2 regions of the Primorskyibacter sp. S87 genome follow, and region 2 is predicted to be linked to the other one. Evidence: riboswitches for the same ligand, from Rfam matches in the RefSeq annotation. Region 2 holds a riboswitch; the other holds the start of a gene.
The links. A riboswitch is a leader RNA that binds a small molecule or an ion and turns the genes downstream of it on or off. The one in region 2 is predicted to bind cobalamin.
Positions count from the first base shown of each region.

Region 1: another riboswitch for cobalamin. It lies ahead of ACP15U_RS01365 (DUF1636 family protein); the one in region 2 lies ahead of ACP15U_RS17890 (DUF4198 domain-containing protein).

Region 1 covers NZ_JBNAGF010000001.1:261,583-267,966, forward strand. Annotated here, with positions in the region: gene cobN (cobaltochelatase subunit CobN) at 1-315, opposite strand, end outside; gene cobW (cobalamin biosynthesis protein CobW) at 330-1,385, opposite strand; gene ACP15U_RS01365 (DUF1636 family protein) at 1,382-1,762, opposite strand; cobalamin riboswitch at 1,851-2,070, opposite strand; gene ACP15U_RS01370 (hypothetical protein) at 2,260-2,394, shown strand; gene ACP15U_RS01375 (fumarylacetoacetate hydrolase family protein) at 2,684-3,610, shown strand; gene ACP15U_RS01380 (TetR/AcrR family transcriptional regulator) at 3,647-4,267, opposite strand; gene ACP15U_RS01385 (ABC transporter permease) at 4,340-5,083, opposite strand; gene ACP15U_RS01390 (ABC transporter ATP-binding protein) at 5,080-5,814, opposite strand; gene tenA (thiaminase II) at 5,811-6,384, opposite strand, start outside.
Region 2 covers NZ_JBNAGF010000012.1:70,448-76,831, forward strand. Annotated here, with positions in the region: gene ACP15U_RS17865 (DUF1254 domain-containing protein) at 1-1,156, shown strand, start outside; gene ACP15U_RS17870 (NUDIX hydrolase) at 1,344-1,979, opposite strand; gene ACP15U_RS17875 (twin-arginine translocation signal domain-containing protein) at 2,240-2,395, opposite strand; gene ACP15U_RS17880 (chaperone NapD) at 2,413-2,682, opposite strand; gene napF (ferredoxin-type protein NapF) at 2,679-3,191, opposite strand; cobalamin riboswitch at 3,497-3,703, shown strand; gene ACP15U_RS17890 (DUF4198 domain-containing protein) at 3,847-4,632, shown strand; gene cbiM (cobalt transporter CbiM) at 4,645-5,256, shown strand; gene ACP15U_RS17900 (cobalt ABC transporter permease) at 5,260-5,841, shown strand; gene cbiQ (cobalt ECF transporter T component CbiQ) at 5,845-6,384, shown strand, end outside.

The DNA of each region.
Region 1 (6,384 bases), on a different contig from region 2:
TGCAAGCACTTGCTGCAACCCGTAGGTCCAATAGGGCACGCCGCCAATCAGGCGGATCAGGATTCCCTTGGCGCCGGTCAGCGTCTGCTCGACATAGGTGTCTACGGAAAGCGGGTGCTTGAGCGCCGCCAGATTGGCGAGCCGAAGAGTCGGCATTTGCCCGTCGGGTCCGCCTCCGCGATGCCACCCGGCGGCGAAAGCACCGAGATCGCTGTCTGAAAAGGACAGCACCACCAGATCCGCTGGGCTTTGTCCCAGATCGGTTGGGGTCTCGGTTTCCTCCAGCCCGTGGCTCTCGCGGAAGACGACATGCATGCGGGGCGGTTCCCTTACTCGGCAGGCTCGGCAACACCGGCTAGGACACCGCCGATCGCCGCTTCGTCGATATCGTCATGTTCAGCGATTACGACAACCCTGCCAAGGCGGTTTTCATCCGGTTTCCATGGCCGGTCAAACTGGTGGCGCACCCGGGCGCCGACAGCCTGAACCAGAAGCCGCATCGGTTTTCCCTGCACCGCCGCATAGCCCTTGACCCGCAGGATGTTCATCTCGTTGGCCAGCCGTTCGATTTTGCCGACCAGTTCCGCCGGGTCGGAGAGTTCGGGCAAGTTGATAACGACGCTTTCGAAATCGTCGTGGTCATGGTCATGCGGTGCGTCGTGATGGCTGGGGCGGGCGTCCATGTCGTCTTCGGCCGCGGCTTCCAATCCCAACACCACTCGCACATCGACCTCGCCTTCAGCCACCTCGACGACCGGCAGCGGGCGCGGGGCTTCGGCGGCGATAACCTCCTTGGCCTTTGCCACACCGTCAGGCCCGGCCAGGTCAGGTTTGGTCAGCAAGATAATGTCGGCGCAGGAAATCTGATCTTCGAACACTTCGCTAAGTGGCGTTTCATGATCAATCGAGTCATCAGCCAAGCGCTGGGCATCCACTGCCGCCACGTTGGGTGCAAAGCGGCCTGCGGCAACGGCCTCGGCATCGGCCAGCGCAATGACGCCATCAACAGTGATCTTGGAACGGATATCGGGCCAGTCGAAGGCCTTGAGAAGCGGCTTCGGCAAGGCCAGACCGGAAGTTTCGATCAGGATGTGATCTGGCCGTGGGTCCAGCGCCATCAGTGCTTCGATGGTTGGAATGAAATCATCAGCAACGGTGCAGCAGATGCAGCCGTTGGCCAGTTCCATGATGTTTTCTGCTGGGCAATCGGGGATGGCGCAGCTTTTCAGGATTTCACCATCGACGCCCACATCGCCGAATTCGTTAACCACAACCGCCAGACGCTTGCCCTGCGGATTCTGCATCAGGTGACGGATCAGTGTTGTCTTTCCCGAGCCGAGAAAGCCGGTGATGACAGTGACGGGAAGTTTCTCCAAAGTGCTCATGGTCGGGCTCCAATCGGGGGGATGCGGGCAGCGCAGTTCTTGCGGAAATGGACGGGACGTTCACGCCATGGGACCAACCCGTCCTGTGTGGCATGATACTTCGAGGCGCCGTCAACGATTGTCTCGATGTCGTTTGCCTCGTGCAGGTTTTCATAAACAAAGGTCCAGCGCCCGGGGCCGCCACGCAGCACGATCGAACAGCCCTGATCGCAGTTCGACAGGCATTCAACGGGTTTAACCTTGATGCCTTCGGGCAACCCGGCACCTGAAAGAGCCTGATGCAGCAAAGCCCCCGGTCGCGGGGCATCTTCTTCCATCGGCAGGCCGCGTCGGCAGGTTGTGCAGACCAGCAGTTCGACCGGATCGGTCTCAGTCACGTCTCATCCCCCTTTGGGTCTGGGGGACGGGGTTAATGCGGGCCATGGTCCGAGACATCGGCCCGTCACCGGAACACCCCGCCCGGTTATCGGTCTTCGGTTGCTGGCAGGTCTCCCGGCTTGCGGATATCGGAGGGTCCCTGTTGAGGATCCTCCGGCGGCTGTCCCGCCTTCCCGGCCTTTTGGCCAGTGGCTTGGGCACCCTTTCCGGTCACGGTCGCGGGGGCGGCTGCACTTGGCGGGAGAGTTCCCGGTGGTGCATTCCCTTTTCATCCGATTTCTCGGACACCAGCGAACAGCGGAATGCGGCATGCCCGGCCACCTTGTCAAGCGCAACGGGCCTGAGCGGGTCAATGCGGAGGTACTTTGGCGGAAAAGCGACCTTGCAGGCGTCACCGGCGGCAACCGGGTGCCGCAGTCACCGAGGCGAGACGCTCGCGACGAATCTAGCGGCCACCCGAACGGCATTGATGCGCGACATCGCATAAGACCGCATCTTGGCTGATGGCGAGGCAGAGCTGAACTGGATCAGCCACATGCTCAGGCCGCACGGAATTGTAGTGGCGAATACACCGGCGGGAGACCACGAAGGCGAACCGGTCGATCTGATGAAAGGCTGCGGCATGGGGTAAAATGCGACGCTCTCCCTGACCGGAGGGGAGGACGGGTAACGGGAACAGGCGCTTGGAGCTGAGGCGCACCCATTCGGCTGACCGAGCGGAATGGGCAAAGCCCGATGGCCTTGCGATCATCTGCGAAGGTCACCACTCCTCGAAGGAAATCGGGTATTGTCACATGGAGAAGCTTTCGAATCTCGAAAGCCTGCCGCCTGCCGGATTCGAGATCTCCTGCTTCCCGTTCAAAATCAAGATGCCTCTCCCGGCATTGTCCGGGCAGCGGCCTTGTTCGAGGAGGAAGCCAATGCGACTTGGAACCGTGTGCTACGAAGGGCGCGAACATGTTGTTGCCGCTCTTAAGGATGGCCGTTTGCTCGATCTGCATCTTGCGGCTGAACTGGCAGGGGAAGACTGCGCCTGGTTCATCGACATGATGGCGGTGATCTACGCAGGGAATCCGGCGCTGGATCTGGCATCCGGTCTAATAGCGGATGCCTCGGATCGTTGTATTCTCGAGGAAGAAGAAATCACCTTCTGTCCGCCGCTCTTGCCGGTGCAGTTTCGTGATTGCCTGGCCTTTGAAACACATCTCAAGAACAGCTTTGCCGCTGCGGAAAAGATGACAGGGCGGCCCTTTGCAATTCCCGGCGTTTGGTTCGAGCAGCCGATCTATTACAAGGGCAATCGGCTTAGCTTTGTCGGCCACGGGCAGGATGTGATTTGGCCCGCATATGCCAGTTTTCTGGACATTGAATTGGAAATGGCCGTGGTCATCGGCAAGAAGGGCAAGAACATCAGGCCGGAGGAGGCCGAGAGCTTCATTTTTGGTTATACGATCCTGAACGATGTCTCGGCGCGAGACGCTCAGATGGCGGAAATGCCTGGCCAACTCGGTCCTGCAAAGGGCAAGGATTTCGATACCGGCAACGTTCTTGGCCCCTTTATCCTGACCGCGGACGAGGTCAGCCACCCGGTCGCCCTCGATATGGAGGCTCGGGTCAACGGCGAGCGCTGGGGAGGGGGCAACTCAAAAGAAATGCACCATGATTTCGGAAAGATTCTGGCCCATGTGTCAGCCTCCGAAACCCTTTATCCCGGTGAGGTAATCGGCTCCGGCACGGTTGGCACCGGCTGCGGTCTTGAGATTGGCAAGCGGCTTTCACCCGGGGACCACTTTGAGCTGGAGATCGAAAAGATCGGGGTGCTGGCCAACCGGATTGTGAAAGAGTGACCTCGAAGACTTGGGATCAGAAAGCGTGGCGCGTCTTCACTCTGTCAGATGCCGGGACATGAAACGTCCGACTTCGCTCTCGCTCGGACGCTGCCCGGTAAAGACCTCTACAAAATCCGGCATCTGCGCCAGCCTCTGCCAACGGCTCTCCTGAACAGGCATCGAGAGGTGCCCGATCTGCGTGTAAAGAACGGTCATCGTTCGAATCTTCGCCTCATTCTCGGAATACCCGTGATGCACGAACATCCGTTCGATCGCTTCTTTACGAGCAGCGTCGGCTGCGTTCAGCTGGACTTGCAGCTTGGGATCCGTGCGCGCCCAATTGCGGATCGCAAGGTCCAGCCGCGAATCGAACAAATCATCATCCAGCCAACAGTCAAACAGGTTGAACATCGCTTCGCAGATGGTCTCGGCATAGGCGTCGGCGCGTTGGGCAAGATTGCCCGTGTTCTTTTCCTCCCAGCGCGCAACCAATGCGTCCAGCAACGCGTCACGATCCTCAAAATGCCAATAGAAGCTGGTTCGGCTCAGCCCCAGATTGCGTGCCAGCGGCATCACCCGCACAGCCTCGACGCCGCCACCGCAGAGCAGGTCGCTTGCACCTTCAAGCCAGAGGGTTTCCGAGCCACGGGGTTTTGCAAGGGTCTTGTTTGTCATCCGTGCCAACTAGCATTGCCGATCAGGGGTCACAATATCCTGACAGTTGTGTCGGGTAGATTGACAGCTTCGTCAACGCTGGCCTGTGGCTCGGCGAACCAGATAACCCGTTGCCCAGTTGGCCGCCACGTAGAGCAACACTGAAAACAGTCCGAGTGTCAGCATCGCGGCAAACATCAGGTCTGTTTTTGCGCGGCCGTTTGCCAGCAGCATCAGGTAGCCGAGACCCGACGAAGATCCGACCCACTCGCCGATCACCGCACCGATCGGGGCATAGACGGCAGCAAGTTTCAGACCCGATGCCAACGAGGGCAGCGCAGCGGGTACGCGGATTTGCCAAAGGATAGCGCGTGGGTTTGCCTGCATGGAGCGTGCGAGATCCAGATATCCCTGTGGCGTTCGGACCAGACCGTCAAAGAAAGCCGTCGTGACCGGAAAGAAAATGATCAGAACCGCCATGGCCACTTTGGAACCCAGACCGTATCCCAGCCATAGTGTCAGTATCGGAGCGAGGGCAAAAACCGGCAGCGCCTGCGAAAACACCAGCAGGGGCTGCAGGATCACCCGCGCGGATTTTGACAGTGCAAGCAGCAGGGCCGTGATCATGCCCAGGCCGGCGCCGACCAAAAGGCCCAAGGCAACTTCGATCGCCGTTACAGCTGTATGTTCGGCAATCAACCATCGGTTCTGCCACCAAGTCTCGGCCACACGGCCGGGTCCGGGCAGAATGAAACTGGGGAAATCGGTCAGCCAAACCGCAGCCTGCCAGACCGCCAGAGCAAAAACGGTTGCGATCAGGGCATGAGGCGCTCTCATATTGCACCTCCCGACATCAGTTGTTTCAGAAGCGTCCCTTGCAGGTGCAAGGTTTCCTCATCATCGACATTTCGGGGCGGCATCGCTGAGGGTGCGGAAATGTGGGTCAGCCCGCCGGGTCGCATCACTGCGATATGATGGCCAAGCCGGGCGGCCTCTGCCGGGTCATGCGTGACGAGCAAGACGGTTCGTCCGGTTAGCAGTTCAGCGGCCAGCCCCTGCATGTCGGCGCGGGTGGCCGCATCCAGTGCAGAAAAGGGCTCATCCAGCAGAATGATCTCCTTGTCCTCCATCAGCGTTCGGGCCAAAGCGACTCTTTGGCGCTGACCGCCCGACAATTGGCTTGGGGTCTTGTTTGCGTGGGCAGCCAGTCCGACACGGTGCAGCATGCGGTCCCGCCGGGCAGGATCCGAGAGCTCGCCCCGCAATCGGGCGCCCAAGGCGACGTTTTCGGCGACAGTGGCCCAGGGCAGAAGCAAGTCGTCCTGCGCCATATAGGCCACCCGGCCGGTTGCAGGCGCGCCGTCGCTGGCGGCAATCGTTCCCGAGAACTCCGCCCCGGTGGGAAGTTCGGCAATCAGACGAAGTAAGGTCGACTTTCCGACACCGGACCCTCCGAGGAGACATGTCCAGCCGCCGGGCACAAGGTCCAGCCGCAGGGGCGCAAAGAGGGTGTCGCCAGACAGGCTGGCGCTCCCCTCGATTGTCAGCCCCGGGCTGGCGCGGGTCACGGGGTCAGCCCCATATCCCAGAACCCGACTTCCAGACGGGTCGCGGTGGCAAACCGATCGCACAGGGACTGCCAGCGAGGCAGGCTGGCATAGTCCGCGCCCAATCGCCGTTCCAGTGCGTCGTCCAGCAGCTCGCCAACGGCAATACAGCTTTGCTGGTAATCCTCGCCGGCATAGGTTTCGATCCAGGCACGGTAGGTCTCGCTGCTGGCCTCTTGCGCCAGCCGGGTTCCGATTTCGCCATAACCCATCACACAGGGGGCCAATGCGGCCAACAGGTCCAGCAGGTCACCTGAATACCCGGACTCGAGTACATACCGCGTGTAGGCAAGGTTGCCCGCGCGTTCCGGTGTGGCGAAGAGGTCGGCCTCGGAAATGCCGGCCTCGGCGCAGATCGAGACATGCAACTGCAACTCATGGTTAACCAGTGCGTCGACGGTTGCTGCGGCCGTGGCCATTTCCTGCGGGGTCTCTGATTTTGTCACCGCCAATGCCCATGCACGGGCGAAATGGATCAGGAATACATAGTCTTGCCTGAGGTAGTGCAGGAATGCCTCGCGTGACAACCCG
Region 2 (6,384 bases):
CACCCCCAACACCACGACGATTTACATCGGCTCCAATGTGGACATTTCCAAAGGTCCAATGGTTGTTGAGGTTCCTGCCGGTCTGCTCGGTCTCATTGATGATGCAGCCTTCGATTATGTCGCCGACATCGGTGTTCTAGGCGCTGACGAAGGCAAGGGCGGCAAGTACCTTCTGATACACAAGGACGATGGAACGCCGGTGCCCGAGGGGTATTTCGAGCTGCGCACCAAGACCTATGAACATTGGCTGTTGCTGAGGCGTTCGCCGGGCCCGAACGGGGAAACCGAAGGTCCGGTTGCCGAGATCAAGGCTGGCCTGAACGTTTATCCGCTCAGCGAGGCCGCTAACCCACCAGCCGAGACGTTCCACAACCTCTCCGGCGTGCAGTACAACACGGTTCACGCCAACAACTCGGACTTCTTCGAGGAGATCCATGTTGCCCTGGAGAACAATCCCGAGGATGCCTTCGCGCCCGAGATCCTTGGCACATTTGCTTCCATTGGTCTCAAGAAAGGCGAGCCCTTCGAACCAGATGAGCGTATGAAAGGGATTATGACCGAGGCTGCGGCCATCGCAAATGCCACGGCCCGTGCCATCACCTACGCCTCCCGCGATCCTGGGGTATTCTTCTATGAAGACCGCCAGTGGAACTCGCCGTTCCAGCGCCAGAGCTACCAGTTCCTGCAAGACAGCGCCCGCATTCTGGATGACAGGACCTATTTCTTCTACATGGCAACGGGGATCACGCCTGCAATGACAGCACCTCCTGTTGGTTCCGGATCGGTTTATGCGATGACTGCAAGAGACGGAGATGGCGCCTATCTCGATGGGTCCAAGACCTACAAGGTGACGCTTCCTGGGCCGGTTCCGGCCAAGAACTTCTGGTCATTCATGCTCTATAGCGGACAAACCCGCTCCATTCTAGAAACCGACCAGCAGTCTGGTGGCATCGACTCGAACCGCCCGGGTATCAAGCCCAACGAGGACGGTAGCTACACGATCTATGTTGGGCCAGAGGCTCCTGAGGGATGGGAAAACAACTGGGCCCAAACCATGCCCGGCAAAAGCTTCAATGTGATGATGCGTCTTTACGGCCCGCTGGAACCCTGGTTCGACAAGAGCTGGAAACCAGGCGACTTCGAACTGGTTGAGTGAGATGGAACAACCACGCAGGTTCAGTAAATAGTAGATTGTTTGCGGCTCCGTCTAGCGAATAGACGGAGCCGTCTACACGCATCGAGATCAGGCCGCTCGCTACACTTTGCAAAGTCAGGTTTCTGCGCATTGTTGCCATAGGCGACCGCTACCTGAGGGGAGAGTCCGCTTTCCGGGAGTGAACCAGTTACTTCCAAGCGAAGGTCGGTTGGTCGAAATGCGAGACTCGGGTTGTCTTGCCCCGTAGAGCGATTTCTCGAAACTGATAGAGAATGGCTGCCGTAGGAGCATACATGTAGTGCCCCAACGTCGGGAAGAAAGCCGACAGCACCGGGTGTTCGCTGTTGCCGCTTTCCTCAAGTCTTGGGATATCGGGACTATCAAGCTCCCGCAAAGGCAAGTGGAACACTTTCGCAACCTCGGACGGGTCTGGGCGCAACTCCACCTCCCCAGAAGCCCGCACAACAATCGGCGAAATTCTGAACCCAGACCTGGTTGGAAACTGGTCGAGCTGGCCCAAAACGCTATCTGCACCCAGATCCAAACCCAGTTCTTCGTGCAACTCCCTGAGGGCGGCATCAACCACAAGCTCACCTTCGTCCAGGCGGCCGCCAGGCAAGGCGTACTGACCGCCGTGGCGGTTGAGCTTCGGGGGCCTCAAAGTCATCAACACGCAGGCCTCACCCGTTTCCTGGTGCTCAGTAACTACGATTGCCACAGCAGCATCTCGCAATCCGCTTTGCTCGACCGTCTGGGCCGAAAAACTCCCAAGATTGACTTGGAGCTGCGACAGCAGATCAGGGCTGAATACAAAGGGCTGCACTAGACGATCCAATCTTAAAAAACTCCGGCCGGAGAATACCTACTCCTCCCACCTGAGGGCCTTCAAAGCAAGAAGGGCAATCGGCGAGCCTGCCACAACTAAATCTTGCACCTTGCGGCGACAAATGCACTTAATACTAGAGAATCAATGCCTCAAAGTTGATCTCCCTGACGTCTCTCGCCCAATGAGGTGGCGAGTTCAGGTGATAGTGCAACTTTATGGGCAAATCGTGCAAAGTTATGCGCAAACGCTGTGCAATATTATGGGCGAAACTCTGAAAATTTCCTCAATGAAATCAATGGAAGGGATGCAGCGTTATGCGCACACCTACAACCCGCCGCCGAAGCGGTAGCGGCCGCTGCGGATGCCTTGAGGAACGATCGGCGGGACGTTGGCAGTTTGCTGTGCTTGGTCATGGGGACTGGTCTCCCGTTCAGTGTTTGGGTTGGACGAGGGCATCGGCGCTTTCGTCCAGATCCTCGAAATGGTGATAGGTGAGCGTGACGGTCAGCACGCCGGGGATCTGATGCATGTCCATGATCTGATCCGAGGCACGCTGGGTTTCCGTGTCTTCGACGGTGACGACGATGCGGCCCTGATCATGGGCATGCACCTCTCCGCCTTGGGTTTCATTGATCGCTGCAATGACCTGCTCGGTCATCTCGGGCATGGCGTGGACCAGGCAACCGCAGATATTAGTCATGCACAGGTCTCCATCTGTTGCGTGGGCTTTTGAGGGGGGTGTTCGAAACTGATAGCATCCACCGGGCAGGACGCGGCGCATCCGCCACAGCCCGTGCACAAATCTGCATCAAGAACCGGTTGCGCGCGTCCACCGGTCCTGAGCTGAAATCGGATTGCACCGTGGTCGCAGAAGTCCTGACAGGTGCGGCATTGAACGGAGTTGAGCGACAGGCACCCGCTTTCCACACTGGCCTTCCATGCCCAGTCCTGATCACGTCTCAGCGCTTCGGGTTCGCAGACATCGATACACTCGCCGCAGAACGTGCATTTCCCGGCTTTGAAGTCGACCTTTGGAAATCCGTCGGAATCAAATTCGATAATGGATTCGGGGCAAGCCGGACCGCAATCGCCGCAGCGCGCACACGTGTCGAAAAATACCGAATCCGGTAGCGCCCCAAACGGGCGCATTTCCACGCTGGAATTGAACCCGCCCTTCAAAAAAGAGCGTCTGTTCGGATTGTGCGGCACGCGTGGCTCCCATTTTTGTGGCTATCGCAAATTGCCTGTGGGCGACCACTAACTGAAATTTTTGGAACTGTTATTGATTCAGATCATGTTGGATTCGAAAATTAGCCAATTTGAGTCACCTTTAAGACGGTGGAATCACAGAGGCTTACGATGCGTCAACTTGTGTGGGTCATCGTATTCCAATGAGCCGGGAACCGCTATTTCAGACTGCCGCAACATACTGAGGACGGCGACGGTTTCACCATCGGCAGGGATGTTCGTCCGGGTTCCGATTTTGCAGATTGACGCAGCAAGCCCGGATTTGGCATAAGCGCCGGACATTCGGTTCCGCAGGCATTGCCCTGTGGAAGCAAAAGGGAACACGGTGCGGCCTGACTTGTCTGGCCAAATCCGGGACTGCCCCCGCAACTGTAGGCGGTGAGCGCGGCTGATCATGCCACTGGAGAGATCCGGGAAGGCCAGCCAAGCGAAGAGCCGCAAGTCAGGAGACCTGCCGGATGTTCAGGCCCTTCACGGGGCCAAAGCAACCGGACGCCGGGGTGGGCGTCTGGCTCGTGCCGGACCTGACAAGGCCCGGCCCTTGCCGCATCCTCCCGTTCGTCCCTTCTGTTCAGGCGATCCCATTGGGGTCGTCGGTTTCGATGAAGGACGTCAGATGAAGAAGACCCTATTGGCCGCCGCCGCTGCCATTTCAATCCCCTCGCTTGCGGGGGCGCATTTTCTACTCAACTACACAGAAACCGCCATGATCGACCGTCCCGGGGACGTGCCGGTCAAGCTGATTTTCTGGCACCCACAGTCCAACGGTCACGTGATGGATCTGGAAATGCCGCAGGCATTCTACATGATCCACAAGGGCGAGAAGGTGGATCTGATGGACCGGTTGCAACCGTCCCGCTTTCGCGCCGGCGAAAACGAAGGGGCCGCGTTAACCGGGAGCGTGCCGGTGAAGCGATCAGGCGACTACGTGCTGGTGACCGTTCCGCAGCCCTATTTCGAGGAAAGCGAAGATAAATATATCCAGCAAATCACCAAGGTTTTTCTGAACCGCAACGAGCTGCCCACAGATTGGGATCAGCCGGTCGGGCTCAAGACCGAGATCATGCCGCTCAACAAGCCCTACAACGTGATTGCCGGGTCAACCTTCACCGGCCGTGTTTTGTCCGGAGGTGAGCCCGTTTCCGGTGCGGAGATCGAAGTAGAGTATATGGCTGCCGAACCGCGGCTGGATGGTGACGGGACCAAGCCGGTGACTGCCGCGCCGATGCCCGGTGGCGCGATCGTCGCCATTTCGGACGCAAACGGCTATTTCACATTTGGCATTGCCAAGGCAGGGTACTGGGGATTCGCCGCGCTCGGATCCGGGCCCGATACCGAGTTCGAAGGCAAGGAACTCAGCCAGGATGCGGTGATCTGGATTCGCGCGCATAACCTGGAATAGGGAGCCCGGCGCATGCACATCGTAGACGGAGCCCTGTCCACACCCGTGATCCTCGGCGGCGCTGCGCTTGCCGTGGGCGGGCTGGCGATGGGGCTGCGGCAACTCCCGGTCGAGAAGATCCCGGCCGCCGGTGTGCTGTCGGCCAGCTTTTTCGTAGCGTCGCTGATCCACGTTCCGATCGGGCCGTCTTCGGTGCATCTCATCATGAATGGCCTGGCCGGGCTGGTGCTCGGCTGGGCGGCTTTTCCGGCACTGTTCGTGGGGCTTTTGCTGCAGGCAGTGTTCTTCGGTTTCGGTGGGTTGACCGTTTTGGGTGTCAACGCGTTCAACATCGCGATGCCCGCAGTAATTGTCTGGATGCTGTTCGGCCGGTTGGTCGTCAGCGGCACACCAATGACGGGTGCGATCTGGGCCGGGATCGGCGGGGCCTTGTCGATCGGGCTGACAACGGTGTTTGTTGCTGTCTCGCTGGCCCTGACCGGCGAAGAATTCCTGCCGGCCGCAAAACTGGTTTTCTTTGCCCATATTCCGGTGATGGTGATCGAAGGGCTGTTGTCCGCAGCGGCGATTTATCTTGCGCGCAAGGTCAAGCCGGATCTCTTTGTTTCCGTGAAGGGGGCCTGAGGCATGACCCGTGCGCTCCTCCTCTTTGTCCTGCTCTTTGCTGCGGCGCCGGCCTTGGCGCACAAGGTGATCGCGTCGGTTTTTGCCTCGGGCAACATGATCGAAGGTGAGATCGGTCTTTCAAACGGTGAAATGGCTTCGAACCAGCCGGTCGAGGTGTTCGATGGCGAAGGCAACCGACTGGGCGAAACGATCACGGACGAGGATGGGTTCTTTGTCTTTGCCCCGGAACAGCCTGTGGCCCATCGCTTCTATTCCGATCTCGGCGCCGGTCACGTCGCAAATATCACCATGCCCGCCGACGAAGTGGCCGCCATACTGGGCGTCGCGGCTGAAGAGCCCGTTGCGACCAAGCCCAACGCTGTCGCCAAAGGCACAGTTGCGGTTGCTTCGCTGTCCGACGAAGAGCGCGCGGTAATTGCCACCATCGTGCGGGACGAAACCAGATCCCTGCGACGCGAGATAGCTGCATACAAGGAAAAGAACGATCTTCAGACCATCCTTGGCGGGATCGGGTACATCTTTGGCCTGTTTGGCCTTGGGTTCTATCTTGCCGCCCGGCGCAAACTGAAACTGGCGGGCTGACCGATGAACCAGGTGTTGTCCGCAGGAGCAAAAACCCAGTCCAAGACCGGCGCCAGCTTTGCCGTAGGCCTGATCGGCGAGATCGACCCGCGGGTGCGGATCGTGGCCGCCGTCGCCTATGCCGCAACCGTCGTGTCGCTTTCGCGCTTTGAGGCGCTGGCGGCGGCGCTTTGTATTTCGCTGAGCCTGTTGGCGGTTTCACAACTGCCGCCGCGCCCGACGCTCCGGCGGGTCGCGGCCATGGACGGGTTCATTCTGTTTATGCTGGTGATGCTGCCGTTCACCATGCCTGGCACGCCAATCTTCACGCTCTGGGGTTATCCGGCGTCGTGGGAAGGGCTCTGGCGCGCCATCGAGATCGCGCTGACCGCCAATGCCGTTGTGCTGGCGCTGATGACGCTGGTGGGCACGATGGAGCCGGTCACTTTGGGCCACGCGCTGCACAAGCTGCGCTGCCCGGACCGGCTTGTTCACCTGCTGCTCTTTACCATCCGCTATATCGAGGTTCTGCGCGAGGAATACCTGCGTCTTCGCACCGCCATG